Regions from separate parts of the Streptococcus dentalis genome, predicted to be linked through region 1. Evidence: predicted binding sites of a transcription regulator. Region 1 holds the regulator's gene; the other holds the start of a gene.
The links. The regulator CtsR, encoded in region 1, represses protease genes until heat stress. The targets are predictions, from matches to a motif close to TTGGTCAAAAAAGGTCAAANA.
Positions count from the first base shown of each region.

Region 2: a site for CtsR is predicted at 6,716-6,736, ahead of SM121_RS04430 (ATP-dependent Clp protease proteolytic subunit). Genes of this name have one in related genera too.

Region 1 is NZ_CP139418.1:553,316-568,864, forward strand. Features, by position in the region: gene SM121_RS02805 (Ig-like domain-containing protein) at 1-1,210, shown strand, start outside; gene SM121_RS09720 (LPXTG cell wall anchor domain-containing protein) at 1,460-2,008, shown strand; gene SM121_RS09755 (YSIRK-type signal peptide-containing protein) at 2,112-2,225, shown strand; gene SM121_RS02810 (alpha-L-fucosidase) at 2,301-4,508, shown strand; gene SM121_RS02815 (CtsR family transcriptional regulator) at 5,044-5,508, shown strand; gene SM121_RS02820 (ATP-dependent Clp protease ATP-binding subunit) at 5,509-7,938, shown strand; gene SM121_RS02825 (ECF transporter S component) at 7,948-8,436, shown strand; gene SM121_RS02830 (DUF4430 domain-containing protein) at 8,414-8,821, shown strand; gene SM121_RS02835 (hypothetical protein) at 8,989-9,705, shown strand; gene SM121_RS02840 (AAA family ATPase) at 9,880-10,941, shown strand; gene pnuC (nicotinamide riboside transporter PnuC) at 10,952-11,734, shown strand; gene SM121_RS02850 (NUDIX domain-containing protein) at 11,735-12,511, shown strand; gene SM121_RS02855 (YoaK family protein) at 12,641-13,327, shown strand; gene dusB (tRNA dihydrouridine synthase DusB) at 13,520-14,497, opposite strand; gene hslO (Hsp33 family molecular chaperone HslO) at 14,484-15,356, opposite strand.
Region 2 is NZ_CP139418.1:921,063-936,611, forward strand. Features, by position in the region: gene SM121_RS04405 (putative polysaccharide biosynthesis protein) at 1-368, shown strand, start outside; gene SM121_RS04410 (cystathionine gamma-synthase) at 508-1,605, shown strand; gene SM121_RS04415 (MalY/PatB family protein) at 1,607-2,770, shown strand; M-box (ykoK) riboswitch at 2,806-2,963, shown strand; gene mgtA (magnesium-translocating P-type ATPase) at 3,171-5,831, shown strand; gene upp (uracil phosphoribosyltransferase) at 6,052-6,681, shown strand; gene SM121_RS04430 (ATP-dependent Clp protease proteolytic subunit) at 6,810-7,400, shown strand; gene SM121_RS04435 (DUF2129 domain-containing protein) at 7,678-7,956, shown strand; gene SM121_RS04440 (ABC transporter substrate-binding protein) at 8,065-9,222, shown strand; gene SM121_RS04445 (branched-chain amino acid ABC transporter permease) at 9,304-10,173, shown strand; gene SM121_RS04450 (branched-chain amino acid ABC transporter permease) at 10,177-11,124, shown strand; gene SM121_RS04455 (ABC transporter ATP-binding protein) at 11,124-11,888, shown strand; gene SM121_RS04460 (ABC transporter ATP-binding protein) at 11,888-12,598, shown strand; gene SM121_RS04465 (CBS domain-containing protein) at 12,773-13,429, shown strand; gene SM121_RS04470 (YitT family protein) at 13,712-14,599, opposite strand; gene tmk (dTMP kinase) at 14,749-15,387, shown strand; gene SM121_RS04480 (DNA polymerase III subunit delta') at 15,384-15,549, shown strand, end outside.

The DNA of each region.
Region 1 (15,549 bases):
TATCCGTATGAAGACGCCAGAAGGCAAACGTGGAAGCTCTATTTCAGAGATTCAGATCTTTGCCAATAAGGTTGCGGCAGAAGAAAAGAGCCAGGTGACCATTCGCGTCAATGGCGATGTATTGCCAGGTGTCAACCCAAGTGTGACCGATTACTACATCGATGCGCGTGATCGGGCTTATCCACAAGTGGAAGCGACAGCCAGCCATCACGGCCTTGCAACGGTTGTCCCAAGCGTCCATGAAGGGGAGCCAATCCGTGTCATCCATAAAGCGGAAGACGGCACCATCTTACAAGAATACCGCCTCCATCTCACAAGCGATGCAGAAAAACTGAAACAAGCTGCTCCAGTAGCAGTGGAAGCAGGTAGCCGCTTTGTGAAAGTCGGTCAAGATCTGGTTCTACCATCTACCATAGGTGTCTACTTCAAAGGGGACACAGGTTACGAACGCAAGGAACTTACGGTGGACTGGCAGGCTATCCCAGCTGATGCACTTTCTCATGAAGGCAGCTTCACGTTAGAAGGAAAGGTCCTCGGCTATGATTTGACAGCTCAGCTGACCCTCCGTGTGTCCGAAAAGACAGGAGAAATCCTATCTGTGAACCGTGACTACAATGCAGAGGATACCAGAGCATTTGCTAGTGAAACAAACGATCTCGATCCAAATCAAATCGACTATATCGATTACATCAATGATGGTGGCTACAACGAGTACTACCGTTGGACCAACTGGAAGAGAGAGCCGGATCAAACAGAAGTGTTTGCTGGTCTCATCTTCAAGAAAAATGGTCAAGTAACAGAGCGCTTGGTCAATAAAGTAGCGGTCGACTTTTTTGCAGATCAGGAAACAGGTCTGCCAACGAAAACGGTTCTTGAACGCTACATTGGTCCAGACTTTGATGTCCCAGATGATTATGGCAATCTGAAAAATCTTCCAGATCATCCATTTAACCAGGCCTCTAACTGGGAAGAAATCCCGTATAGTTTGGATTATGCCTTTGAACCTGGTTATATCTCTAACCTCAGCTTCAACGAAACCAGAACCAAAGCCATCCGTTTAAGAATGGTCCGTGATGAACATCTAAAAGGAATTGGAATCGTTGAATTGAGTGCCTATGCCCCAACAGAAGAGGCCCAGGCAACAACTGATGTCACGATCCAAGTGAATGGCAAAGACCTAGAAGGTTTTAAACCGGATGTGACAGATTAGCATCTAGAGTATGAGGGAGACCGTCCAATCGTTTCAGCACAAGGCAAGAATGGAACAGCCGTTACGGTCATCGATGCTAAAAGTGCCAATGCTCCGGTTCTTGTCAAGGTTGTCTCAGAAGATGGCAAGCTTGAAAAAGTATATCAACTTTCTCTATCCGCAAAAGCACCTACAGGCTCGGCCATTCCTGAAGAAGGAGTTAAGAATCTGGTCCATACCAAACCAGAGTTGGTGATTGAGCCAGAAGAGATGGACTTTGAACGCTTAGAACGTCCAAATGTGGAACTTCCAAAAGGTGAGAAACGTGTGGTTCAAGAAGGTCAAAAAGGCCGCAAATTGCGCTTGGTGGAAGTCTCTCAAGAAAATGGTGTGGAAAGCCGGAAGGAACTGGATGCCTTTGTAGAGCTAGATCCAGTGGCAGAAATCACAGAGGTGGGCACAAAAGAAGTACTTCCAGACACTCCACAACCAGAGCCACAGCCAGAGCCACAACCAGATCCACAACCGCTTCCGGACCCAGAGCGTCCTCATGTCTCAGAAGGACCAGTAGCTACCGCAACTCCTCAAACATCTCTTGAGGTCAAAGCGGTACGCCAGGAAGGGACGGATGCAGTAGGGAAGGAAGTCGAGAAAACAGCTCAAACACCAGCAGTTTCAGCTGCTCCAGTTTCCGAAGGTAGATTACCAAATACGGGAACGGAAGAAAGTGTCGCAAGCCTCGTTGCTGGAATCCTAGCGGCGGGCCTTGCCAGTGCTGTGCTGGACGATCAGAAAAAAAGAGCCAATAAGGCCAAGTAAAACAGCTAGAGAAACTAGCAAAAAACGGTGAAAAGTTCACAGGTAAAAGAAGGAGGATGGGGAAGCCCCACCCTCTTTACCTGGTGACATAAAGGAATAGAATATGAGAAAAAGATTATTTGATAAGATTGGCATTCGTAAACTCTCAGTAGGCGTCTGCTCGGTAGTCGTAGCGACTTGTTTTTTAGGTGTCACTACCAGTTACGCAGAGGAATAAGCTGAGAATAGTGAACCACGTGAAGAACGGGTTGAAACGAGCGATGTCGATCATCAAGGAAAGGAGGAGAAAACTATGAACGAGCACCAAGAAGAATCAGAACAGCCCTCACCAGCTACTAGTGAGAAAGAAAATCGCACAGTTGGCCAAGGGACAGAAGCAACCCAACCAGTCGCTTCTCTAGATGAGGAGTCTGAGATTGCGGATTACGGTCCGCTTCCTAGCAAGGCCCAAATGCAATACCATCGCGGAGAACTGGCAGCCTTCATCCACTTTGGGATGAACACCTACTACGATCGTGAGTGGGGAGATGGGCAAGAAGACCCTTATTATTTCTATCCAGAGCATCTGGATACCGATCAGTGGATCAAAACCCTGAAAGACGCTGGCTTCAAACGGACCATCATGGTCGTCAAGCACCACGATGGTTTCCTCTTGTACCCTTCTAAATACACCGACCATACCATTGCCAAAAGTGGTTGGAAGGAAGGAAAAGGCGATATCCTAGCCGAAGTTTCGGCTTCTGCTAGCAAGTATGACATGGATATGGGGGTCTACCTCTCCCCTTGGGATGCTCACAGCCCGCTCTACCATGTGGATACAGAGGACCAATACAACGAATACTATCTCAACCAGCTCAAAGAAATCCTTGAAAATCCTAAATATGGAAACAAAGGCAAATTTGTTGAAGTCTGGATGGATGGAGCGCGTGGCGATGGGGCTCAAAAAGTAACCTATACCTTCGATAAGTGGTTTGACGCCATCCGTAAAGCCCAAGGGGATATTGCTATCTTCTCAGCTGAGCCCACCAATGTTCGCTGGATAGGAAATGAAAAGGGAATTGCTGGAGATCCAGTTTGGCATAAGGTCAATCCGGATAAGATTCGCAACAATCCATCCAATAGCTATCTCAACCATGGAGATCCAGAAGGGAAACAATACTCAGTTGGAGAAGCGGATGTTTCCATTCGCTCTGGCTGGTTCTACCATGACAATCAAGAGCCTAAGTCCCTGCGTGAATTGATGGACATTTACTTCAAATCTGTCGGTCGTGGGACGCCACTCTTGCTCAATATTCCACCCAATCAAGATGGGAAGTTTGAGGACGCCGATGTGGCTCGTTTGAAAGAATTCCGCCAGACTTTGGATCAACTCTACAGCGTGGACTATGCGGCGGGCGCTTTGGTAGAAGCTGACTCGACACGGCGCAATTCGCATTACGCAGCTAGCCATTTGACAGATGGCGATGAAAAGACCAGTTGGGCACCTGCCGATGATGCTAAGACCGGCTCTTTCGTGCTCGACCTTGGAAAAGAGCAACATTTTGATGTAGTAGAGCTCAAGGAAACGATCGAGAAAGGCCAACGGATTTCTGCTTTCACCATTGATGTGGCAGTGAATGGCCAATGGGTTCCTTATGGGGCTGGCTCAACCGTAGGATACCGCCGTTTGATCAAAGGGCAACCGGTTGATAGTCGCTATATCCGGGTGTCCATCACCGATGCCCAAGCTACTCCAATCTTGAACGGAGTCTCTGTCTATAAGACGCCAGCTAGCATTGAAGAAACCGATGGCTATCCGCTTGGTTTGACCTATTATTCTGACCGGACAGCTGAGCGGGCCAATGGCCAATGGAATGAAGAGGGAGAAGGCGTTCGAGGCACCTCTATGTGGACCAAGGAAAAGGGAGCTTCCGTAACCTATCAGTTTGAGGGCACCAAGGCCTATGTGGTCGCAACTGTCGACCCTGGTCATGGGGAAATGGATATCTATGTCGATGGCCAAAAGCTAGCGACGGTCAATACCCAAAGCCCAACCCGCAAACGTAGCCAAAAGGTCTATGAAACACCGGACTTGGCAGTAGGATCTCACACCTTGACCTTGGTCAATAGCAAGGGAGATGCGATCGCAACGGAAGGGATTTATGCCCTCAATAACCAAGAAAAGGGTCTCTTTGAGTTTGCTCAGCCAACCCTAGCTGTTAAAAAAGGCGACCCAGCGCAAGTCGTCGTCAAGAGAAAAGGTGGCTCTAAAGGAAGTGCTAGTCTTAAATTGATCACAGAACCAGGAACAGGGGTTCATGGCAAGGTCTACAAAGATACCAACGTCACCCTTGAGTTCGCAGATGGCGAAACGGAAAAAACAGTCCAAGTCCCAACCCTTGATTTTGTTGGAAAAGCGAACGATGTCTATGACTTTAAGGTCAAATTGTTGCATCCAGATCAGGGAAGCCTGGTCGGTTTTATTCCAGATCTGACAGTCCAAGTGATGAACGAGGACTAGCTGCCAAAAAATCGCAAAGCAGTGGATGACCAAGAACCGAAAATGCATGATAGTGAAGGCTGGACAAAAACTGTCCAGCCTTCACTGTTTGATAGAAATAACTGTATGACGCAATGATTGAGTGCTCAAAGTACTGCTTATGAGGTGGCAGATAGGGCTTGCGAAGCAAGTTTCCTAAGTTTATGTACACCTTCCAAGTTCCAAAGACGACCTATGGTGGCGGAAACAATATTTTCTTCATTCTCAATCTTCAACAGTCTCTCAGACTGTTGAAGTTATGTAGGGTGGGAAAATTGAAAAGGTTTTGGGAACTTTTTCAACCGTTTTCAATTTTAGGAGTTCTTTCCTACTCCCTTATTTTTCTCCTTTCCTTAAGAGATTCCTATTTCCATAGAGTCTTTGCTTTATTTACAGCCGTAAAAATTGTATAATAGTCAAATAAGGTCAATGATGAGAAGGAACACTCCAAGGCCATTTTTTATGGACCAAAGAGCAGAGCATCCATCTAGAAAAAAACAAGTCAGAAAGGAGTATCATGGCAAATAAGAACACATCTGATAGCATTGAAGCTTATATCAAGGCCTTGCTGGCTCAAGCTGGCATGGCAGAGCTCAAAAGAAGTGAGTTAGCCGATGTCTTTCAGGTTGTACCCAGTCAGATTAACTATGTCATTAAGACCCGCTTTACCGAAAGCCGAGGGTATATTGTAGAAAGTAAGCGCGGTGGGGGTGGCTATATCCGCATTGGCAAGGTCCAGTTTTCAGATCACCATCAGATGCTCCAAGGCTTGGCAGCCAATATTGGAGAGGCCATCAGCCAGCAGGTCTTTAATGATATCCTCCAGATGCTCTATGAAGAAAAATTATTGACAAAACGTGAGGCTCAGCTCTTGCTTGCGACAACCTCCGATGAGGTCCTAGGTCGAGATGCTCTCATCCTACGAGCAACGATGCTGAAAAAAATCATTCAACAAGTAGATAGAAAAGGAAATACCGACTAGATGAACTATTCAACAGCACTGTTAGAAAGTATAGAAGCGGCCCAAATACTAGCAGGGCACTATCAGGGGAACACCTTAGATACTTGGCATCTCTTGACGGCTATGGCCAATAATCCCTATAGCGTGGCAGGTTCTGTACTGAACGATTATCCTATGCAGATCGATGAGTTTCAGGATGCAGCGGAGCATATTACAGGCCAAGCTTTTCAAAGCGACAATCGGTATGAAATCTTCCCATTTTCTTATCGGATGGAAGCCATTATGAAGCACGCAAGGGAGATTGCCCAGGTTCTTCATGCCAAGACCTTGGGAACAGAGCATGTGCTCCTCTCTCTTCTAGCAGACCGTGGGACCTTAGCGAGCCAAGTCATGGAGTTTGCCGGCTTTGCCTTTACAGAGCAAGACAAGGGAGTTCCTATTGCCTCTCTTCGCAAGAATTTAGAAGACAAGGCAGGCTGGGACAAGAATGATATCAAAGCCATTCGGAGCCTTTATCGGGCCCAAAATCCTAACCGCCAAACCATGGGAAATATGATGGGCATGCCCCCAAGCACCAGTGGAGGTCTTGAAGATTATACCCGTGATTTGACGGAAATGGCGCGTGCAGGCCAGCTTGAGCCTGTGATTGGTCGGGATGCAGAGATTTCACGCATGATCCAAATCCTCAGCCGCAAGACGAAGAACAATCCTGTATTGGTGGGAGAGGCAGGGGTCGGAAAAACCGCCCTTGCATTAGGTCTGGCCCAGCGGGCCGCTAGTGGCAATGTTCCAGCTGAAATCGCACAGATGCGTGTTCTTGAATTGGATCTCATGAATGTCGTTGCAGGGACGCGCTTCCGTGGGGACTTTGAAGAACGGATGAACAATATCATCCAGGACATCGAAGAAGACGGTCACGTGATTCTCTTTATCGATGAACTGCATACCATTATGGGGTCAGGATCCGGTATTGATTCGACCTTAGACGCAGCCAATATTCTAAAACCAGCCCTGGCACGAGGAACCTTGCGTACAGTTGGAGCAACGACACAAGATGAGTACCAAAAGCATATCGAAAAAGATGCAGCCCTTTCTCGGCGTTTTGCGAAAGTCACCATTGAAGAGCCAAGTGTTGCAGATAGCATCCAAATTCTCCAAGGCTTGAAAGAGACCTACCAGGACCACCATCATGTGACCATTACCGATGAAGCGATCGAAACAGCTGTCAAATATGCCCACCGCTATTTGACCAGCCGTCAATTGCCAGATTCAGCCATTGATCTCTTGGATGAAGCGGCAGCTACTGTACAAAACCGAGATTCCAATGGTCACGTAAAAGAAGAGTTGACCGCCTTGGATCGGGCCTTGATGGATGGCAAGTGGAAGAAAGCAACCCAGCTCTTAGAAGTAGAGGCCGCTCCCATTGTCTACAAAAAAGAAGTCACTGACCAAGATGTCTTGGTGACCTTGAGCCAATTATCTGGTATTCCAACTCAAAAACTGACCCAAACCGATGCCAAGAAGTACCTAAACTTAGAAGCAGAATTGCACAAGCGCGTGATTGGTCAAGACCAAGCCGTTTCAAGTATCAGTCGGGCTATTCGACGCAATCAATCAGGTATCCGTAGCAATAAACGTCCGATCGGTTCTTTCATGTTCCTAGGACCTACCGGTGTCGGAAAAACAGAGTTAGCCAAAGCTTTGGCGGAAGTTCTGTTTGATGATGAATCGGCCCTCATCCGTTTTGATATGAGTGAGTACATGGAAAAATTCGCGGCCAGTCGCCTCAACGGAGCTCCTCCAGGCTATGTGGGCTACGAAGAAGGAGGCGAGTTGACCGAGAAAGTCCGCAACAAACCATATTCAGTTCTCTTATTTGATGAGGTGGAAAAAGCCCACCCAGATATTTTCAATGTCCTTTTGCAAGTCTTGGATGACGGAGTCTTAACCGATAGCAAAGGCCGGAAGATTGACTTCTCCAATACCATTATCATCATGACCTCAAACCTGGGAGCAACAGCCCTTCGGGATGATAAGACCGTTGGCTTTGGTGCCAAAGATATTCGCTTTGACCAAGCCAATATGGAAAAACGCATGTTTGAAGAGTTGAAGAAGACCTATCGTCCAGAGTTTATCAACCGGATTGATGAAAAGGTGGTCTTCCATAGTCTCTCAAGCGAGGACATGCAGCAGGTGGTGAAAGTCATGGTCAAACCGCTCATCGCGACCTTGGCTGAACAAGGCATGACCCTCAAATTCCAGCCTTCAGCGCTCAAGTTGCTAGCAACCAAAGGGTACGATCCAGAAATGGGAGCTCGCCCACTCCGTCGTGTCTTGCAGACCGAAGTGGAGGATCAACTAGCAGAGCTATTGCTGAAAGGGCAAGCCCAAGAAGGGCAAACGATCAAGGTTGGAACGACAGCTGGAACGATCAAGTTTGAGATTGTCTAGGAGGACGTCATGACGCTTCAGCGATTAACCCGTATTTCGCTTTTGGCGGCCCTTTGTGTCGCTCTACGTCAGGCTTTTGCCCCTTTTCCAAATGTCCAACCTATTTCGGCCATCTTTTTTCTATTGGTGATGTTTGAAGGGTATAGCTTTGCTTTTCTTGTGATGATGATCACCATGTCTGTCTCCGCCTTTTTCCTGGGGATGAGCCTGATTGTGTTCTTTCAGATTGTCGCCTTTGGCTGTTTGATGGTCATTTGGCGCATCAGTTACAAGTGGTTGCCTTTTGTCCTTCAGGTCCTTTTTGTGGGCCTACTGTCCTTTGCTTATGGGGTCTTGATCGATAGTGTTTATGCCTTGATGTACCATATTCCTTGGTGGACCTATGCTTTGGTCAATGGTTTTAGTTTTAACCTTGCCCATGCTCTATCGACGATCATTTTCTATCCCATTATCTATCAAATCTTTAGGAGATTTTATGTTGAAAAAAACCATTTCTAGCTTGATGACCTTACTTGCAGCTCTTCTTTTAGCGAGTTGCGCTCCGTCTCATAGTACAAACAATCAAACAACTGCTTCTAGCAAAGAAGTTGCCAAGAAAAACGAAATTTCGATTACGATTAGTGTGACGCCAGAAGGTCAGAAAGCGCAATCAAAAACCTTGAAAGTGGCAGAAGAGAGCAACCTTATGAAAGTGCTCAAAGCCAACTACAAGATTGAAGAAAAAAATGGCCTGATCACCTCGATTGACGGTCACAGCCAAGATGAATCCAAAGGCCTTTACTGGATGTACAAGATCAATGGTGAAATGGCTCCAAAAGGTGCCACTGAAACCACCGTTAAAAAAGGAGACAAGATCGAATTCTATCAAGAAGTGTATAAATAAGAAAAGCTGGACAGTTTGTCCGACTTATTTTCTGCTAAAGTGTAGGAACTTACCTAAAACTTCTTACAACTTTCACTTTTTTATTTGAGAAACTATTGACAGCCTCACACAGCAGTGTTACAATAGTGTTACAAAATATTACAAATATTACAAATAGAGGTTCTGTTATGAAAAACAAAAAAATCATTTCCTTAGCAGCCCTGGCTCTGACAGCTACTCTTTTCCTAGGAGCTTGTGGCGGGAATAAAGAAGAAAAAACTTCAGAAGCAAGCAGTTCAAAGACCAGTCAAGTCAAACAAACCAGCTCCTCTTCTAAGAAAAAAGTAATTACTAGTAAGGATCCGATTGCCTCTTCGTCCTCTGATAGCAAATCAGAAGAAAACCATAGCGTTGGTAGCAAGACCAACCGAGATGCAGCTAGTCAAACTCCTGCTCCAGCAAAAGCAGAGACACCAGGAGCATCGGCAACAAAAGAAGTAGCTGCTCCAGCAACACCAGCGAAAGCAAAATTGCCAAGTCTAGAAGATGGTCATGCCCAGGCTAAGCAACAAGCCTCTGCTACGGAGAATGCCCAATACAAGGGAGTCTATTCTGTAGCAGCAGGGGATTTCTCTGCAGCAGCTGGGAACTGGTCTGATAAACGTGACACAGGTGTGACGATTGGCAAAGGTGGTCAAGTGACTATCCAACTGCCTGGGGGTCAACCAGTAGCCTATGGCATCAGCGGGTATAACTATACCTTGGATGACGGCCATTACCATGCTAATCTCTCGGCAGGAGATGGCTCTGCAGCGACTTTGGATATCGTAGTTGGAAAAGATGGTTCTGTATCCAGTGTGACAGTTCTGAAAGACGGTGTCAGCCACTCCCTCACTCGTGAATAAAATTCGAAAGATCTGAAAGGATCTGAAAAGATAAGCTTCTCTTTTCAGATCTTTTTTTGTTGACTTGAAGAAAAATATATTTTTTTATAAAAAACTATTGACAGATAGAAAATATAGTTTATAATAAAAACATAAAGAAAATCTATTTATAAAAAATTATAAAAAGGAGTCGGTATGAAAAAAGAAAGAATTGCCCTGGTTTTTGGAACCTTTGCGCCTCTTCATCAAGGGCATATTGACCTGATCCAGCGGGCCAAGCGTCAGTGTGATCGCGTTCGTGTCATCGTTTCCGGTTATGAAGGGGACCGTGGTGAAGAAGTGGGACTGACTTTACAAAAACGCTTCCGTTATATCCGCGAAGCCTTCTCAAATGATGAATTGACCCAAGTCTATAAGTTAGATGAGACAGAACTTCCTCGTTATCCTTTGGGCTGGGAGCCTTGGTTACAAACAGCCCTAGATACCATCCAGTATCAAACAGAGACAGAAGAGTTGATCTTTTATGTAGGGGAGAAAGCTTATAAGGAAGAGTTGGAAGCTAGAGGGTTTGAAGTTCACTTAGAAGAGCGTCGCTTCGGAATCTCTGCTACCATGATCCGGGAAAATCCAAGCAAATACTGGAAATACATCGCTCAGCCCTTCCGTCGCCAGTTCACGAAAAAAGTCTTGATCATGGGGAGCGCCAGCAACGGGAAAACGACCCTTGCAAAGGACTTGGCTCGCTTTTACGATGCACCTGTTAGTCTGGAGTATGCCCGTGAATACCAGATAAAAAACAATGTTCGCGATGATGAGCTCACGCCCAAAGATTACTATTACCTACTCTTAGGACAGTATGATCAAACCTCCAAGCTCATCGATAGTAGTGCCAATCGAGGTCTTGTCATCGCCGATACCAATTCCCTGGTAACCAAGGGTTATTACGACTACTACATGGAGGTCGAAGGCCAGGATACCGGCATGACCGATACCTTCGACAACCTCTTTGTCAGTATTCTGTCCAAAGAAAAATGGGATTTGATCCTCTTTGTCCAGCCGATCGGCTCTTATGTCAATGATGGTTTCCGAGACATGACTATGGCTGACGAAGAGATCCGCACCAGCTTTTCAAATTACCTAGACCAATTGCGTCAGCAATACCTAGGGAACATTCCGACCACTTTCCTCGCATCAGACTATCTCGGCAACTACGAAGAAGCCAAGAAGGTGATCGATGCCATCTACCAAGCCGACTAAGGAGCAGCTTATGAAAAACCTATCTGAAAAATTCGAAACTTTTAGCCAAGACTTTAAAAATGTTCACCAAGAAGCGAAAAAGCAAGGCTTTGTCAATATTATGAAACTCCTATGGAAGGACCTTTTTGTAGGACGCACGGCCTTTCAATGGATCTATCTCCTGCTTCTTTCCAGCGTTACCTTCCTCTTGGAATGGACCAATCGTACAGGACAGCATGATTGGCTGGGACTGTTTGCCTCTTGGACAGGCATTGTCTGCGTCATCCTGGTTGCCGAAGGGCGTGCTAGTAACTACCTCTTTGGAGCAGTGAATTCAGCGATCTACCTCGTTTTAGCCCTCAATAAGAACTTCTACGGGGAAGTTCTGACAACACTTTATTTCTTCATCATGCAACCGATCGGTCTCTATGTTTGGCTCTCTAATCGGATCAATGATCAAGGTAAGGTCGAAGAATCTCACTTTGAAGCCAAGAAATTGAACTTGATTGAGTGGATGCGCTACTTGGCCTTGTGTGCTGTGATTTGGATTGGTATGGGCTTTGCGTATCAGAGCATCCATAGCGCTCGCCCTTTCCGCGATAGTATCACCGATGCGACCAATGGGGTCGGCCAGCTCCTAATGACCCGCCTTTACCGGGAGCAATGGATCTTCTGGATTGCGACCAACGTCTTTAGTATCTATCTCTGGTGGGATCAGAGTCTTCACATTCAAGGGATGTACTGGGTTTACACGCTCAATAGTTTAGTGGGCTGGTACCAATGGACCAAAGCCCTCAAGAAGGAGGTGGCTTAGATGGCAAGTCTCTCAATTCCAGCAGGAATGACGGAGAAAGAGTATTTTGAGACGGTCGCTAGTGAAGTAGACTTTCTCAAGTGGTACAAGGAGCAAGACCTGCCGACTTATGAAACTCCAAGTGTCACAGCGGACATGGTGGCTTATTGTTTTGTTGAAGGAAAGCTCAAGCTCTTAGCTATTCGCCGCAAGGCCCACCCTTATCAACACCGCCTCGCCTTGGTGGGGGGCTTTGTGAACAAGGATGAAGATGCGACCCATGCCTGCATCCGAGAAGTTAAAGAAGAAGTCGGGCTCGATCTGCCAGTGAATAAGGTGGAGCAGCTCATGACCGTTTCCACCCCTGGGCGGGACCCCAGAGGCTGGGTCATTACCATCGCCCATCTGGTCTATCTGCCAGCAGAAGCAGTAGATTTAGCCTGTGCAGGGGACGATGCCAAGGAAGTCGTTTTTCTCGATGTCGATTTCAAAAAATCCCAGTGTTTGCTCGATGGAGAACCCTTAGCTGCTTCTGATTTTGCCTTTGACCACTATCAAATCATTCAAGAATCGATCAAGCGGATTCAGGGGCGTTTAGACTGGAATCCAACCTTCCTCTATCTGTTAGAGGAGCCTTTCACCGTTTATGAAGCAACCGAATTGGTCAATTTGATCAATCCAGGACGTCCCATCGTTAGCAATAACTTCCTCGTAAAATTCGGAGAATTCGTAGAAGAAGTGGGCGTCAAGCGGGTACCTAAGAAAAAACCACGCAAGACCTATCGCTTAAAACAGTAGATCGAGCGGGGTTCATTCTACCAGCCCTCCCTTACTTTTAGTAACGGAAGGGCTTTTTCTGATTTTTCCTGCTCCACTTGTGTGCAAAGTGGTATAATAAACATAATTGAGATCAAAAGAGACAAGACTATGGAAGAAAAAATAATTTTACCACAAAATACACGATTGATGGGGGCTCTGCTTGGTTTTATCGGAGGAGGCCTCGATGTCTTTTGCCACATGCACTATCGGAGTTTGGTCGCGACCCAAACGGGAAACCTCCTGCTTCTCATCGCTGATTGGCACGATCCTCGTGTCGAAAATACCATCATGCGTTTTTCATCTATTCTATTTTTCTCGATCGGCTTTTTGGTTGCCCTCCATATCAAAGAGTATCGCAAGACAGCCTTTTGGCGGACCAAGATGTTAATTCCTTTGTTTGTGGTGACACTCCTGATTCCCTTGGTGTCTGTCATACCACCTATAGAAGTTCCCTTTATTGCTTTTGGGACAGGGATGATGATGTTGACCTTTACAGGAAGCCTCATCGAAAATCACCCTTATGTGATCTTTATGACTTCCGGAAATTATCGCAAGATGCTGACGGCCTTGTACCGAATCACTCGAGGAAAGGGAGATTTGGACGAGTATCGGCGTCAGGCCATGAATTACGGGATTGTTGTTGGAAGCTTTGTTGCGGGAGCGATTAGCGTGGCCATCCTCATGCATTTCATTCACCAATGGGCCATCTGGCTGATCACAGCCAACCTCTTTTTGATCATGACCTACTACACCGCCAGAGTCAAACAACTCGGCCTGCAAACAGATAATCTATAAAAACGAGAGTGGGACAGAAATCGGTAATTCGTTAGAATTCGATTTCGTCGTCCCACCTCCGCACAGTTGAGTAGGGCTGTAAAAGCTGATGAAATCAGCGTAGTAGAGCCCACTCAACCACTGCGTCTTGCTCGACAATCCAAAAATAATTGAGAGGCTAGGACTTTTGTCCCAGCCTCGCTTTTTGTATTTCTATGCTTTTAATTGTAAGAGTTCTTCAATCTCAGCCAGAGTGCTAGCTTGGGAGATGGCGCCGCGGAGTTTGGCTGCACCTGAGGTACCACGGAGGTAGTGAGGGGCGAGCCCTCGGAATTCACGAACGGCAATGTGCTCACCTTTGAGATCGATCAAGCGTTTCAAATGTTCGTAAGCAATCTTCATCTTGTCTTCAAAAGTCAAATCAGGCAGGATTTCTCCTGTTTCAAAGTAGTGATTGATTTGGTTGAAGAGATAAGGATTGCCCATAGCAGCGCGACCAATCATGACCGCATCGGCACCGACTTCTTCGATCCGTTGTTTGGCATCTTGAACCGTACGGATATCTCCGTTTGCGATAAATGGAATCTTAGTCAGAGCTTGTGCAACCTTGTGAAGGGTCTCAAGGTCCGCATGACCCGTATACATTTGCTCCCGAGTTCGTCCATGCATGGCGAGGGCAGAGACACCCGCGGCTTCAGCAGCGAGCGCATTTTCAACTGCTAGAGAAGGGTCCGACCAACCCGTCCGCATTTTAACAGTGAGGGGGATATCAAGGACGGATTGAACCTTATTGATGATGGAGTAGATCTTGTCTGGGTCCTTGAGCCACATGGCGCCAGCCTCGTTCTTGACGATTTTATTCACCGGGCAACCCATGTTGATATCGACGATATCGGTCTTGGTATTTTCTTGGATAAATTCAGCTGCGCGTGCCAGGCTATCTTCGTCACTTCCAAAGAGTTGGATCGATACAGGATTTTCTCCTTCATCGATATGGAGCATGTGAAGCGTCTTTTCATTGTTGTACTGGATTCCCTTGTCAGAGACCATTTCCATCACAACGAGCCCTGCCCCCAGTTCTTTGGCAATGGTCCGGAAAGCTGAGTTGGTCACTCCGGCCATAGGTGCGAGGACCGTCCGGTTTGGGATCTCGACGTTCCCAATCATAAAAGGTGTATTAAGATTTGTCACGAATGAGTTCCTCCAAGTCATTTTCGTCAAAGTGGTAGTGTGTTTGGCAGAATTGGCAGGTAATCTCTGCACCGTGATCTTCATCTTTCATCTCTTTCAGATCACTAGCTGGCAGACTTGCTAAAGCGTTCAAGAAACGCTCACGGCTGCAGTCGCACTGGAAGCGAAGTTCTTCTTCAGAGAGGCGTTTGAAAGGTTCATCCCCATAGATAGTGGCAAGAAGAGCTTCAATATGGTCTTCGGACTCCAACAGTGTGGAGATGGCAGGCATTTCTTGGATGCGTTTTTCAAAGCGCGCGATTTCTTCTTCCTTGGCATTTGGCAAGACCTGGAGCAAGAAACCACCAGCCACCTTGACCTTGTCTTCGTCATCCAAAAGGACATTGAGTCCAACTGCAGATGGTGTTTGTTGGCTTTCCGTCAGATAAAAGGCCAGGTCTTCTCCGATTTCACCGGTCACAAGAGGGGTCATGGAGTTATAAGGATTTCCCGTACCATAGTCAGTGATGACCAAGAATTCTCCGTTTCCGACAAATGGTCCCACCAGGACTTCACCAGTTGCGGTCTTCTTGATATCCACTCCAGGATTTTGCACGTAGCCTTTAACATTTCCCTTGGTATCTGCCACGGTGATGATGGCTCCGAGTGAGCTAGTCCCAAGGACCTTGACCGTAATTTTAGTATCTCCTTTCTCGTTTGCTGCCAAGATTTGACTGGCAATGAGGGTACGGCCAAGTGCGACCGTGGAGCTAGCTTGTGTATGATGTTTTTCTTGGGCTGTTCGTACAGTTTCTGTACTGTCTAGTACATAGGCACGAAAAGCGCCACTTTCTGAGATAGTTTTAATAATTTTGTCCATACCTACTATTTTAGCACAAATCAAGCAAAGTGGGGACAAGGAGAGTTCCGAAAATCAGTTGCTTCAGAAGAAGAAATTGAAGTGAAGAAAATTCCGAACATTATTTCTAGAAAGAAGCAAATTCCAAGTAAAAGACGAGTTTCCTAGAGAAGTTAGGTGAAAAATGAAGAAGAAAAATAAACGATAGCCGAGT
Region 2 (15,549 bases), 370 kb from region 1:
TTCCATTTATTTTGGTCTTTCGTTCTTACGGGCCACTTTTGTCAACGACCATTGCATTAATGGTGCCAATCGTCCTCATGTATCGGGAGATCCAAACTATCACTCAGTTTAATCGAACCATCGTCTTCAAGCGGACCTTACTTGGTTCTATCCTGACTGTGGTGATGCTACTTGGAGTCTTGATCGCCGGTTTGATTTTGGGCTGGATTTTCCCACCAAATGGCCGTGTATCGAGCATGATTTATATCATCGTCATTGGCGGATTAGGAGTTGCTATTTATGGAGCCTTAGGATTATGGCTACGGTATTTTGACCGCTTTATCGGAGGTCAAGCTGCACGTCTCAGACAAAAATTCCGGATTAAATAAATCAAAGGCTGGGTAAAAAGTGCCCAGCCTTTTCTTATAGTTTGAAACTATAGCTAGGTCTTGAAAATGGGAAAACCGCTCTCCTCATAATAGTGATAAAATAGTAATCAGTTAGATTGAATGTTTATCGGAGGGCAATATGAGTAAAAAACGCAATATCAATACGATTTTGGCACAGGCAGGAATCAAGTCGGATAAAGCAACAGGAGCTTTGACGACTCCTTTGCATTTCTCTACGACTTACCAACACCCAGAATTTGGTCAGTCTACAGGTTTTGACTATACCCGTACGAAAAATCCAACACGCGCAACAGCTGAGAAGACTTTGGCAGCTATCGAAAGTGCAGACTATGCTTTGGCGACAAGCTCTGGAATGTCAGCTATTGTGCTTGCTTTTAGCATTTTCCCAGTTGGTTCAAAAGTCTTAGCCGTTCGTGACCTTTATGGCGGTTCTTTCCGCTGGTTTAACCAACAAGAGCAAGAAGGTCGTTTCTCTTTCACCTATGCCAATACAGAAGAAGAACTGATCCACCATCTAGATCATGATCCGGTGGATGTCCTCTATATTGAAACACCAACCAATCCATTGATGTTGGAATTTGATATTGCTCGTTTAGCCAAATTGGCCCATGCAAAAGGTGCCAAAGTCGTGGTGGACAATACCTTCTATAGCCCGATCTATCAACGTCCGATTGAAGAGGGAGCGGATATTGTTCTTCATTCAGCAACCAAGTACCTAGCTGGTCACAACGATGTCTTGGCTGGTGTTGTCGTGACAAATGATGCAGACTTGTATGACAAACTCTTTTACAATTTGAACACGACAGGTGCTGTTCTTTCACCATTTGACAGCTATCTCTTGATCCGTGGTCTCAAGACGCTTTCTATTCGGATGGAGCGCTCCACAGAGAATGCTCGCAAGGTGGTAGAGTTTTTGAAAACCTCCCCTCAGGTCAAAGAAGTCCTCTACACTGGAAAAGGTGGAATGGTCTCCTTTAAAATTCAAGATGAGAAAAAAATTCCTAACTTGTTGAATTCCCTTCAAGTCTTTACCTTTGCAGAAAGCCTTGGCGGAGTTGAAAGCTTGATCACTTATCCTACCACTCAGACTCATGCGGACATTCCTGCAGAAGTTCGCCATTCATACGGTTTGACAGATGATCTTCTTCGTTTGTCCATCGGAATCGAAGATGCAGATGATTTGATTGAAGATTTGAAACAAGCATTGGAGGCTTAAGATGACCAAATATGATTTCACGACTTTACCGAATCGCTTGCCCCACCATACCTACAAGTGGAAAGAAACAGAGACAGATCCAGAAATCATTCCAGCTTGGATCGCGGACATGGATTTTAATGTCATTCCAGAAGTACGAGAAGCGGTGATCGGCTATGCAGACCAAATGGTCTACGGCTACACCTATGCATCGGATAGCCTCTACCAGTCTATCCTTGATTGGGAAAAAGAAGAACATGGCTATTCCTTTGACAAGGAAGCTGTCGTCTTTATCGAAGGCGTTGTTCCGGCTATTTCAACAGCTATTCAAGCCTTTACTAAGGAAGGGGATGCTGTCTTAATCAATACACCGGTCTATCCTCCATTTGCCAGAAGTGTCAAACTCAATCGTCGAAAATTGATCGAAAATTCATTAGTTGAAAAGGATGGTCTTTTCCAAATTGATTTTGATCAGCTGGAAAAAGACATTGTGGAGCAAAAGGTGAAACTCTATGTTTTGTGTAATCCGCACAATCCTGGAGGCCGTGTATGGGATCGTGAAGTCTTGGAAAAAATCGGCCGCCTCTGTCAAAAACATGGTGTCCTTCTCGTTTCAGATGAGATCCACCAAGATTTGGCCTTGTTTGGCCACCGTCATACCAGCTTTAATACGGTTGATCCAAGCTTTAAAGATTTCAGCTTGATCTTAACCAGTGCAACTAAGACTTTCAATATTGCAGGAACAAAAAATTCCTATGTGGTCATTGAAAATCCAAAGCTTCGTACGGCTTTTAAACAACGGCAATTGGCCAATAACCAACATGAAATCTCAGGCTTGGGCTATATTGCAACAGAAGCGGCTTATCGCCATGGTAAACCTTGGTTGACAGAGCTCAAGCAAGTCTTTGAAAAACACATCGACTATGTGGTAGATGAATTGCATGAAAAGACCAAAATTCGTGTCATGAAACCCCAAGGCACCTATCTTCTTTGGTTGGACTTTTCAGCCTATCCTTATACCGATGATGAGCTGCATGCTAAAATTCATGACCAAGCCAAATTGATTTTGAACCGTGGAACAGATTTTGGAAAAGAAGGAAACTTGCATGCCCGCCTCAATGTGGCAGCTCCCTTCACCCTCATTGAAGAAATCACCAAACGCTTGGTGGAAACTTTTCACAAATAAGTGTTGACTTTCTGTAAGTGAAGGAGTACAATAAACTCGAAATACGGTAGGTGAGGCTACCACAAGGATACGGATGACTACCGCAAAGCAGTGGAGACACTACTCGTTGGTCAACAGTCCTGATCGCAAAGGTCAAGACTAAGCTCATTTCATTGCCTTGTGGAGCTAAAGCTTGGACGGTCAGTTTTTTGAGAGTTTTGATTGAAAAATAAATGACGAGTTTCATGAGTCCTACCGATCGAGGGTAGGACTCTTTTTTATGCCTTACCAAGAAGAGAGAAAGGAGAGAGCTATGATACAAATCGACGATCATCCCGAACCGCACCGAACCAGCCAATCGCTGATTTGTGTCATAGGGACTCCAAAAGTGATTGGCTCCTGATTGAAAAAGGAGATACCAATGCAAACAAATAAAGAAAGACTCATTGCTGCTCTTCAAGAACCACTTGAAAGCACCTTTGCCACCTACAAAACCAGTGCCCTTGGTCTAGTTGACGATCAAGTAGAAGAAAACCGCGATATTTATGGCGAAAATGTCATCACAAAAGGTCAAGAAGATTCCATGATCAAAAAGATCTATGAATCGATTATCAATCCTTTTACGGTGATTTTGTTGGTCATTGCGCTGGTTTCCTTCATCACTAATGTCTGGCTAGCAAAACCAGGTGAACAGGATCCAACGACCTCCATCATCATTGTGACCTTGGTCTTGATCTCTGGTGGTATCCGCTTCATTCAAGAATTGCGGAGCGACAAAGCAGCTAGCAACTTATCACGTATGATTGTCAATACAGCGACCGTTCTTCGTGATGGATCAGAACAAGAAATTCCGATCGATGAAATCGTCGCAGGAGATGTGATCAAACTGAGTGCCGGCGATATGATTCCAGCTGATGTGGTCTTGATCGATTCCCGTGACTTCTTTGTCCAACAATCTGGTCTCACAGGGGAAAGTGATGCTGTTGAAAAGGTTTGTCTCAGAAAAGCCGACAGTCAAAATCTAGAGAGTCTCTTGGAGAGTGAGAGCTTGGCCTTTATGGGAACCAATGTCATCTCCGGACGGGCGACAGCTTTGGTCTTGGTCGTGGGGGATGAAACCATGATGGGAGCTATTGAGCAAACCATCAACACCTATGACGAACCAACCTCATTTGAGAGAGAAATGAATACCATCTCTTGGCTCTTGATTCGGCTCATGTTAGTGATGGTGCCCGTTGTCTTTGTGATCAATGGCCTCACAGATGGTGACTGGTTAGAAGCGGGTGTCTTTGCCCTCAGCGTTGGGGTTGGTTTGACTCCTGAAATGTTGCCGATGATTATTACCGCGAGTCTAGCTAAGGGCTCCATCATCATGGCCAAGGAAAAAGTCGTTATCAAAAAACTCAATGCCATCCAAGACCTTGGGGCTATTGATATTTTGTGTACAGATAAGACAGGTACCTTGACCCAAGATGAAATCGTTTTGGAGTATCCGCTTGATATCCATGGCGAATTGGATCTATCAGTTCTTCGTCGGGCTTACTTGAATTCCTATTTCCAAACCGGGCTAAAAAATTTGATGGACCGGGCGATTATCAATCGAACCCAGAAAGAAGCCAAGAAACATGAGATTGTTCGCGATCTGGATCAAACCTTCCATAAGATTGATGAATTGCCCTTTGATTTTGAACGTCGTCGCATGAGTGTCATTGTCAAAGACGAAGACGGTGTGGTCAGCATGGTGACCAAGGGTGCCTTGGAAGAAATGCTTTCTGTATCGACTTATGTTGAGTACAAGGGAGAGATTAAACGACTGACAGATGAAGTCCGTCAAGAGGTCCTCGCTGAAGTTGCTCAATTAAATGAACAAGGTCTTCGTGTTTTGGGAGTCAGCTACAAAACTGACTTGGACGAAAATGACATCTTTAGTGTTGAAGATGAAGGAGACATGATCCTAACCGGTTACCTTGCCTTTCTTGATCCACCAAAACCTTCTGCAGCTCCCGCTATCAAAGCTCTTGCAGAATATGGCGTAACCACCAAGATCTTAACTGGGGACAATGAAAAGGTCACCCAAGCTGTCTGTGAAAAAGTAGGACTAGATGTCGAGCGGATTCTTTTGGGAAGCGAAATCGATACGATGACTGACCAAGAGTTAGCACAAGTTGTGGAAACAACAACGGTCTTTGCCAAATTATCACCAGATCAAAAAGCGCGGATCATCCTCAGCCTCAAGAACAATGGCCACAAGGTTGGTTACATGGGAGATGGGATTAACGATGCTCCATCTATGAAGGTCTCAGACGTTGGGATCTCCGTGGATACAGCTGTTGATATTGCCAAAGAAACGGCAGATGTCATCCTTCTAGATAAGGACTTGATGGTCCTTGAAAAAGGTTTGGTTGAAGGCCGCAAGGTCTATGCCAATATGACCAAGTACATCAAGATGACGGTCTCTTCTAACTTCGGGAACATCTTTTCTCTTCTCTTTGCCAGCATCTTTTTGCCTTTCCTTCCGATGGCTCCTGTTCATTTAATTGTGCTCAATCTTATCTATGATCTTTCTTGTATCGCCCTTCCTTTTGACAATGTCGACAAGGAATTCCTCAAGAAACCTCGTATCTGGGAAGCAAACTCTATCATGCGTTTTATGGCCTGGATCGGTCCAATTTCATCAGTATTTGATATTATTACCTACATGCTTCTTTACTTCCTTGTTGTTCCTATGATTTTAGGTCATGGCTACAACCATGGAGCAGCAGATGCAGCAGCCTTTATCATGGTGTTCCAAACTGGATGGTTTATCGAATCTATGTGGTCTCAAACCATGGTTATCCATATGTTGCGTTCACCAAAACTGCCATTTATCCAAAGTCGTCCAGCCTTCTCAGTCGTGGTGACGACTCTAGCAGCGGCCTTCTTTGTAACCTCCCTTCCATATAGTCCTTTGGCTTCTATCTTGAAGTTGAGCCAACTAAATGGATTGTACTTTGTTCTATTGTTTGCGATTATCGTCCTCTATATGCTGAGTGTGACGGTTGTCAAACGTATCTATATTAAGAAATACAAAGAATGGTTATAATTGATTGATAGAAAGAGTGAGTCCGAACTTAAAAAATTAAGTGTAAGGGCTCTCTTTTTTTTGTAAAATTTGGTATAATAAGACGAATGTAAAGTTGGAAATGAAGATTTCCATGTGCTGTGAGTATTAAAGAGGGACTGAAAGAAAGAGTAGAGCTTGACTCCACTTTTATCATAGCTCTTTTTTGAATAATAACAGCTTAGAAAGAAGGATCTCAAAAATGGGAAAACTAGAAGTTATTACACATCCACTGATTCAACACAAATTATCTATTCTTCGTCGTACAGATACCTCTACGAAGGCCTTTCGTGAATTGGTAGATGAGATTGCTATGTTGATGGGCTACGAAGTGTTGCGTGAATTGCCTCTTGAGGATGTTGAAATTGAAACTCCTATTACCAAAACCGTTCAAAAACAAATCGCGGGTAAGAAATTGGCTATTGTCCCAATTCTTCGTGCAGGGATTGGGATGGTTGATGGTCTCTTGAGTTTGGTACCAGCTGCTAAGGTTGGCCATATCGGGATGTACCGTGATGAAGAAACCTTGAAACCAGTTGAATACTTGGTGAAATTGCCAGAAGATATTGATCAACGTCGTATCTTTGTAGTAGACCCTATGCTTGCTACGGGTGGATCCGCTATTCTGGCGATTGATTCCTTGAAAAAACGTGGTGCTAGCCATATCAAATTTGTCTGCTTGGTATCAGCGCCAGAAGGGGTGAAAGCTCTTCAAGAAGCTCACCCAGATGTTGATATCTTTACAGCAGCCCTCGATGATCATTTGAATGAACATGGCTATATTGTTCCTGGTCTTGGGGATGCAGGTGACCGTTTATTCGGTACCAAATAAGAAACCATTCATGATTCGTCCGAAAGGTGCTTAAGATTTGACCTTTTTTGACCATTGGTTTATAATAGCACATATACTTTGAACCTCACGAATTGTGAGAATGAATGGATACTAAAGGAGAAGAATAGATGATTCCAGTAGTTATTGAACAAACCAGTCGTGGAGAACGTTCTTACGATATTTATTCCCGTCTGTTGAAAGATCGAATTATCATGGTAACAGGACCAGTTGAGGACCAAATGGCTAACTCCATTATCGCTCAATTGCTCTTCTTGGATGCCCAAGATAATACAAAAGATATCTATATGTATATCAATACCCCAGGGGGCTCTGTCTCAGCAGGTCTTGCCATTGTAGATACTATGAACTTTATCAAGTCAGATGTCCAAACCATTGTTATGGGGATGGCTGCTTCTATGGGAACTATTATCGCTTCAAGCGGTGCGAAGGGCAAACGCTTCATGTTGCCAAACGCCGAGTATATGATTCACCAACCAATGGGTGGTACTGGTGGTGGTACCCAACAAACCGATATGGCGATTGCAGCAGAACACTTGCTCAAAACACGGAATAACTTGGAAAAAATCCTTGCGGAAAATTCAGGTCAATCCATTAAAAAAGTGCATGCTGATGCGGAGCGTGACAATTGGATGAGCGCACAAGAAACACTTGAATATGGCTTTATTGATGAAATCATGGCCAATAATAAATTGGGCTAAACCATCCTGTGGGAAGGTCCGTCAAGAGGCTGGGACAAAAGTCCTAGCCTCTCAATTATTTTTGGATTGTCGAGCAAAACGCAGTGGTTGAGTGGGCTCTACTACGCTGATTTCATCAGCTTTTACAGCCCTACTCAACTGTGCGGAGGTGGGACGACGAAATCGAATTCTAACGAATTACCGATTTCTGTCCCACTCTCTTTTTTGCTCTCATAAAAGAGTAGTTCTTTTTCTTGAAATTTGATATACTAGTAACAGAACGAGAAAGGGATTGACTATGTTTGAGAAACAAGAAAGAACAGGCTTAATTGTTAAATTGTATTACAATCGAGACGGGAAAAAATTACAATCTGTCGGAGATGTTTTGTACCATTCTAAGAAATGCCGTTATGTCCAATTGTATGTGGACAGTGACAAGGCCGATCAAGTCATGGAAGACTTAAAGAAAGAACGTTATGTCAAAAAGGTCTTGCCTTGCCATCTTAAAGATTTAGATACAGATTTTGTGGGGAGTTTGCAACGATTGGAGATCCCATCTTTGGTCACAGAAGGTTAGAAAACGCAATCATTTGATGGATTGCGCTTTTTTTATTGACAATTGTCAGATAATTCGGTATATTCTTAATGTATTTATTTTAAGATTCATTTAAGGAGATCATTACTAATGAAGAAAAAATTTGCTCTTTCATTTTTAACCATTGCAAGTGTCGCTCTTCTTGCTGCTTGTGGTGAAGTTTCTACTTCAGGTTCAAACACAACTGGTAACGAAATCGGCAAGGAACTAAAAGTCGGTTTTAACTTTGAAAAAACTGGTGAAGTAGCAGCCTACGGTAGTGCTGAACAAAAAGGTGCTCAATTGGCCGTTGATGAAATCAACGCTAAGGGTGGAGCTGACGGTAAGAAGATTGTTGTCACAGATAAAGATAACAAATCTGAAACAGCTGAAGCAGCTACAGTCACTACAAACCTTGTCACTCAATCAAAAGTGAACGCTCTTGTAGGACTTGCAACTTCAGGTGCTACTGCAGCAGCCGTTGCCAATGCTGGTAAAGCAGGTGTTCCATTGGTTACACCATCTGCAACTCAAGATGATTTGACAAAAGGTCAAGATTACCTCTTCCGTGCAACCTTCATCGATAGTTTCCAAGGAAAAATCATTGCTAAATATACAACGGATAACTTGAAAGCGAAGAAAGTCGTTCTTTACTACGATAACTCATCTGACTATGCGAAAGGGATTGCTGAAGCCTTCAAGAAATCTTACAAAGGTGAAATCGTAGCAACAGAAACATTCCAATCTAAGGATACAGACTTCCAAGCTGCTCTTACAAAAATCAAAGACAAAGACTTCGATGCGATTGTCCTTCCAGGGTACTACACTGAAACTGGTAAAATCGTAAACCAAGCACGTGGTATGGGAATCAAACAACCAATCATTGGTGGGGATGGATTTAGCGATGCTAAATTCGTTGAACAAGCAACACCTGCTGCAGCTACTGATATCTACTACGTAGCTGGATTCTCTACTGAAGGTGAAATGACTGATAAAGCTAAGAAATTCGTAGAAGCATACAAAGCGAAATACGACGAAGAACCTTCAATGTTCGCAGCTTTGGCTTATGACTCAGTTTACATGGTTGCAGAAGCATCTAAAGGTGCTAAGAACTCTGTCGAATTAAAAGACAACCTTGCGAAGTTGAAAGACTTGGAAGGTGTGACTGGTACAATGTCAATCGACAAGAACCACAATCCGGTTAAATCAGCTCTTATGATTGGCTTGAAAGATGGTAAAGTCAAATCTGTTGAGTCTGTTAAACCATAATTATCATTTGTTGTTTGTACAAGAGGCTGGGAGAATAAAAATTCCTGGCCTCGCTCTTTATTGTTAGAAAGGATGGTTCAAATGCTCCAGCAATTAGTGAACGGTCTAATCTTGGGAAGTGTCTATGCACTCTTGGCCCTTGGTTATACCATGGTGTATGGAATTATCAAATTGATCAACTTTGCCCATGGGGATATCTACATGGTAGGTGCCTTTATGGGGTATTTCTTATTGAATTCATGGAAAGTGAACTTCTTTGTAGCCTTGCTTCTAGCCATGGTTGGGACAGCTATTTTAGGGGTTGTGATTGAATACCTGGCTTATCGTCCGCTTCGTCATTCGACTCGGATTGCTGCCTTGATCACAGCCATCGGTGTCTCCTTCTTGCTCGAATATGGGATGGTCTTCTTCGTAGGTGCCAATACCCGTTCCTTCCCTCAAGTTATTCACACGGTTCGTTACAACTTCGGTCCGATTTCCATCTCCAACATTCAGTTGATGATCTTGGGAGTGTCTGTTTTCTTGATGGTCGCTCTTCAATTTATTATCCAAAAGACAAAGATGGGGAAAGCCATGCGGGCTGTATCTGTTGATAGCGATGCGGCTCAATTGATGGGGATTAACGTAAACCGTACGATCAGCTTTACCTTTGCTTTGGGATCAGCCTTGGCAGGTGCTGGTGGTGTTTTGATCGGTTTGTATTACAACTCGATCGAGCCTTTGATGGGGATGACACCAGGGATCAAAGCCTTTGTCGCAGCCGTTCTTGGAGGGATCGGAATCATTCCAGGTGCTGCCCTAGGTGGATTTGTCATCGGTTTGTTGGAAACCTTCGCTACAGCGATCGGTCTTTCAGACTTCCGTGATGCCATTGTGTATGCCATCTTGATTGTGATCTTGCTCATCCGTCCAGCAGGTATCCTCGGTAAAAATGTGAAAGAGAAGGTGTAAGCCATGAAACAAAATTTAAAAGTGAATTTAGTCTGGCTTGGTCTTTTGGTCGCAGGTTTTGCCTTGATCCAAGTCTTGGTTGCAGCGGGTGTGCTCAATCTCTTCTATATCCAAATTTTAGAACAAATCGGAATTAATATTATCCTTGCAGTTGGCTTGAACCTCATCGTTGGTTTCTCAGGTCAATTCTCACTTGGGCATGCCGGATTTATGGCGATTGGTGCCTATTCTGCAGCCATTCTCGGTTCCAAATCACCAACCTACGGGGCCTTCTTTGGTGCGATGGTTTTAGGTGCTTTGATTGCTGGTGTCGTTGCCTTGATCGTTGGGGTTCCAACCCTTCGTTTGAAAGGGGACTACCTCGCGATTGCGACACTTGGGGTTTCTGAAATCATCCGGATCTTGATCGTCAATGGTGGTACTCTAACAAATGGTGCCGCTGGGATCCTTGGTTTGCCGGCCTTTACAACTTGGCAATTGGTTTACCTCTTTGTTGTAATTACAACGATCTTTACGATTAACTTCTTACGCAGTCCAATTGGACGCTCTACCCTTTCTGTTCGTGAAGATGAAATCGCGGCAGAATCTGTTGGGATCAATACGACCAAGGTCAAAGTCATCGCCTTTGTATTTGGTGCGATCACAGCGGCGATTGCTGGATCTCTCCAAGCCGGCTTTATTGGCTCTGTTGTTCCTAAAGATTACTCTTTCACCAATACCATTAATGTCTTGATCATTGTCGTGTTTGGTGGTTTAGGATCAATGTCAGGAACAGTTGTAGCAGCCATCGTCTTGGGTATCTTGAACATGGTGCTTCAAGACTTCTCAAGTGTCCGTATGATCATTTACTCATTGGCTTTGATTCTCGTGATGATCTTCCGTCCAGGTGGTCTTCTTGGAACATGGGAATTCAGCTTGAAAAAACTACTCTCAAAAAAGGAGGCTAACTAATGGCACTTCTTGAAGTAAAAAATTTAACAAAAAACTTTGGTGGTTTGACAGCCGTTGGGGATGTGACCATGGAACTCAATGAAGGGGAATTGGTTGGGTTGATCGGACCCAACGGTGCCGGTAAAACAACCCTCTTCAACCTCCTAACAGGGGTATATGAACCAAGTGAAGGGACCATTACCTTAGATGGTCAGCTCCTAAATGGTAAAGCACCTTATAAAATCGCTGCAGGTGGTCTGGGACGGACTTTCCAAAATATTCGTCTCTTTAAAGATTTGAGCGTTTTGGATAATGTCTTGATTGCCTTTGCCAATCACCACAAACCACATGTCTTTGCGAGTCTTTTCCGCTTGCCAAGCTATTACAAGAATGAAGAAGCTTTGAAAGCGAAAGCCCTTGAATTGTTAGCGATTTTTGGTTTGGAAAAAGAAGCAGATACCTTGGCCAAAAACTTAGCTTACGGACAACAACGTCACTTGGAGATCGTTCGTGCCCTTGCTACAGAGCCAAAAATCCTCTTCTTGGATGAGCCTGCTGCAGGGATGAACCCTCAAGAAACAGCAGAATTGACCCAATTGATCCGTCGCATTCAAAAAGAATTTAATATTACGATCATGCTGATCGAGCACGATATGAGCTTGGTTATGGAAGTAACAGAACGGATTTATGTATTGGAATATGGTCGCTTGATTGCCCATGGGACGCCAGATGAAATCAAGACCAACAAACGCGTAATCGAAGCCTATCTAGGAGGTGAAGCCTAATGTCTATGTTAAAAGTTGAAAATCTTTCTGTACACTATGGCATGATCCAGGCTGTCCGTGATGTCAGTTTCGAGGTAAACGAAGGGGAAGTTGTTTCTCTTATCGGTGCTAACGGTGCTGGGAAAACATCTATTCTTCGTACCATTTCAGGTTTGGTGCGTCCAAGTGCTGGGAAAATCGAGTTTTTGGGACAGGAGATTCAAAAGGTTCCTGCTCAAAAGATTGTAGCAGCCGGACTCTCTCAAGTTCCAGAAGGCCGCCACGTCTTTCCAGGCTTAACTGTTATGGAAAACTTGGAGATGGGAGCTTTCTTGAAGAAAGATCGAGAAGAAAATCAAGCTAACTTGAAGAAAGTCTTCTCCCGTTTCCCACGTTTGGAAGAACGGAAGAACCAAGATGCAGCAACCCTATCTGGTGGGGAACAACAAATGCTGGCAATGGGTCGTGCACTTATGTCAACGCCAAAACTCTTGCTTCTGGATGAACCTTCTATGGGATTGGCTCCAATCTTTATGCAAGAAATCTTTGATATCATCCAAGATATCCAAAAACAAGGAACAACTGTTCTCTTGATCGAGCAAAATGCCAATAAGGCCCTTGCTATCGCAGACCGCGGTTATGTTTTGGAAACAGGGAAAGTCGTTCTTACCGGAACAGGAAAAGAACTCTTAGCCTCAGAAGAAGTCCGCAAGGCCTACCTTGGTGGATAAGATTTCTAAAGTTCACTAGAATATTAAAAAGAAAGGTCCTGAAGACCTTTCTTTTTTCATCCCTCTTGTTTGATTTTTCTAAATTTTGAAAACAAGAGAAAACTGCTGAAAGCGTTTGAAATCATTCTTAAAATCAAGTATAATAAAACTAATAAAAGCATAGGAGAACTTGTTATGGCTGTTAAAGATTTTATGACACGTAAAGTGGTTTACATTAGTCCAGATACTACAATTGCCCATGCGGCAGATTTGATGCGCGAACAAGGTTTGCACCGTTTGCCAGTCATTGAAAATGATAAATTGGTTGGTTTGGTGACAGAAGGTACGATTGCAGAAGCAAGTCCATCTAAAGCAACAAGCTTGTCTATTTTCGAGATGAACTATCTGTTGAACAAGACCAAGGTTAAAGATGTCATGCTTCGCGATGTCATCACTGTCTCTAAATTTGCTAGCTTAGAAGATGCGACCTACCTCATGTATAAGAACAAGGTGGGAATTCTTCCAGTCGTGGACAATGAGCAGGTATCTGGTGTCATCACAGACCGTGATATTTTCCGTGCCTTCCTTGAAGTATCCGGTTATGGAGAAGAAGGAGTTCGTGTTCGCTTTGTTACAGAAGATAAGGTTGGTGTTCTAGAACAAATCATTCACTTGATTGTAGAAGAAGGGTATAACATCGCCAATACAGTCAATATTCCAACCAAAGACGACCGTGTGGTTATCGAAGTCCAAATTGATGGGGTGACAGATCTAGAAGGAATCCGTAGTAAATTTGAAGCCAACGGTTTGAAAGTCGACGAGATCACTCGAACAACCGCAAAAGCAATTTAATAAAAAATCAGGCTGGATGACAATCCAGTCTGATTTTTGTATAAGGTAACCTAATAAATTCTATAAAAATAATTATGATTTTATTAATCATGACGTGTATTCTAAGACTTTCCGCCGTGAGAAAAGAGCATGAAACATACTTGTTTCATGCTCTCGGAATTTTTGAGACATTAGGCTCAAAAATTAGTCATGGAACTTTGTGAAAGTTCGCTGACGTCCGTACTCACCTAAGGAAAATAGTAAATAGAAAAAAAGCTAGATGAAAATCTAGCCTTATTTCTATTAACGGTTAATGGGTTGTTTTTCTTTATCTAAAGTAAAGCCTTCGCCGAGAATTTCATGGGCTTCAGAAATGGTGATGAAGGCGAATGGATCGATCTGATTGATGATGTCTTTCATTTGTTTCATCTCATTCCGTGAAACGACACAGTAGACGATATCCAGGTCCTTACGGCTGTAATAGCCCATCCCGCGGATAAAGGTAATCCCGCGACCCAGATCGTCAGATACTTTTTGGGCAATTTCTTCTGGTTTAGATGTAACGATAAGGAAGCCTTTTCCAGCAAAACCACCTTCTCCAATCAAGTCGATCACAAGGGTGTCAATCAGGATAAAGAAGAGGGTGTACATCGCTGTACGGACATCTTGGAAGACAATGACCACAGTTGTCAGAACAATGGCATCTACAATCAACATGAGCTTTCCCATGCTGAGGGAAGTGTATTTATTAAAGATGCGAGCGAGGATATCAGTTCCTCCAGTAGTTCCACCGGCATTGAAGATGATCCCTAGACCTAAACCAAGGACAACCCCTGAGGCGATACAGGCAAGCAGAATATCTCCTTTAAAGGCTGTAAAAATAAAGTGATGGTAGTGGTGGCTTAGAGGCATGGCTTCAAAAATCGCCATCCATGCCGAAACCGAGAAAGTCCCCAGTAAGCTCAGATAAAGAGATTTCTTGCCCAGCAGTTTCCAAGCCAGAACGAAGAGAGGGATATTGATCAGCAAGTTCATGATGGATACGGGGATTTTGAAGAGGTAAAAGGTGATCAAGGTAATCCCTGTCGCTCCTCCTTCATAGAAGTGAAAGGGAATGACTAAAAAATAGATCCCAAACGAAAAAATGCCGGCCCCCAAGATGATAGCCAGAATATCTTTAAATTTAAACATGATAGGTTGTCTCCTAAAACTTTATAAGAACATTGTAACAAAAAAGTGAAAAAATGAAAATGACTTTGAAAAATTTTCTCTCCTAAAATACAAGATTTTTACCCTTATTTTTGGTAAAATAAAAAGAAGAAAAACAGAAAGAGGATACTATGGTAAACGGTACATTAATTTCATTTGAAGGTCCAGAAGGAGCGGGGAAATCATCGGTCCTAGAAGCCGTTTTGCCTCTACTTGAAGAAAAAGGAATTCCTTTTATTACAACCCGTGAACCAGGCGGTGTAGACATCGCAGAAAAGATCCGCCAAGTCATTTTAGATCCAGACCATACTCGTATGGATGCTAAGACCGAGTTGTTACTTTATATTGCCAGTCGCCGGCAGCATTTGGTGGAACGCGTCTTGCCGGCCCTTGCAGCTGGGAAAATCGTCTTGATGGACCGCTTTATTGATAGCTCGGTGGCTTATCAAGGGTATGGTCGCGGTCTGAGTGTGGAAGATATCGAATGGCTCAATCAATTCGCGACAGATGGTCTTAAACCAGATCTCACCCTTTACTTTGATCTGGATGTCGAAGAAGGGCTCGCTCGAATTGCGAAAAACCAAGAGCGGGAAGTCAATCGTTTGGATTTGGAAGGTTTGGAGCTTCACCAAAAAGTCAGACAAGGTTATTTGGCCTTGTATGAAAAGGAGCCAGAGCGCATCGTGAAAATCGATGCCAGTCAATCCTTTGAAGCAGTCTTTGCGGATGTCTTGGCTGTTTTAGAAAATCGCTTGGGGATATTGAAATGAAGCTAGAAGAGATCCAACAGCTCCAGCCAGAATTGGTGGAGCGTTTCACCCAGATCTTAGAACACAAACAGCTCAGTCATGCTTATCTCTTTACGGGTTCTTTTGCCAGTTTTGAGATGGCCCTCTTGCTAGCTCAAAGTCAATTTTGCGAAGATTTGCAGG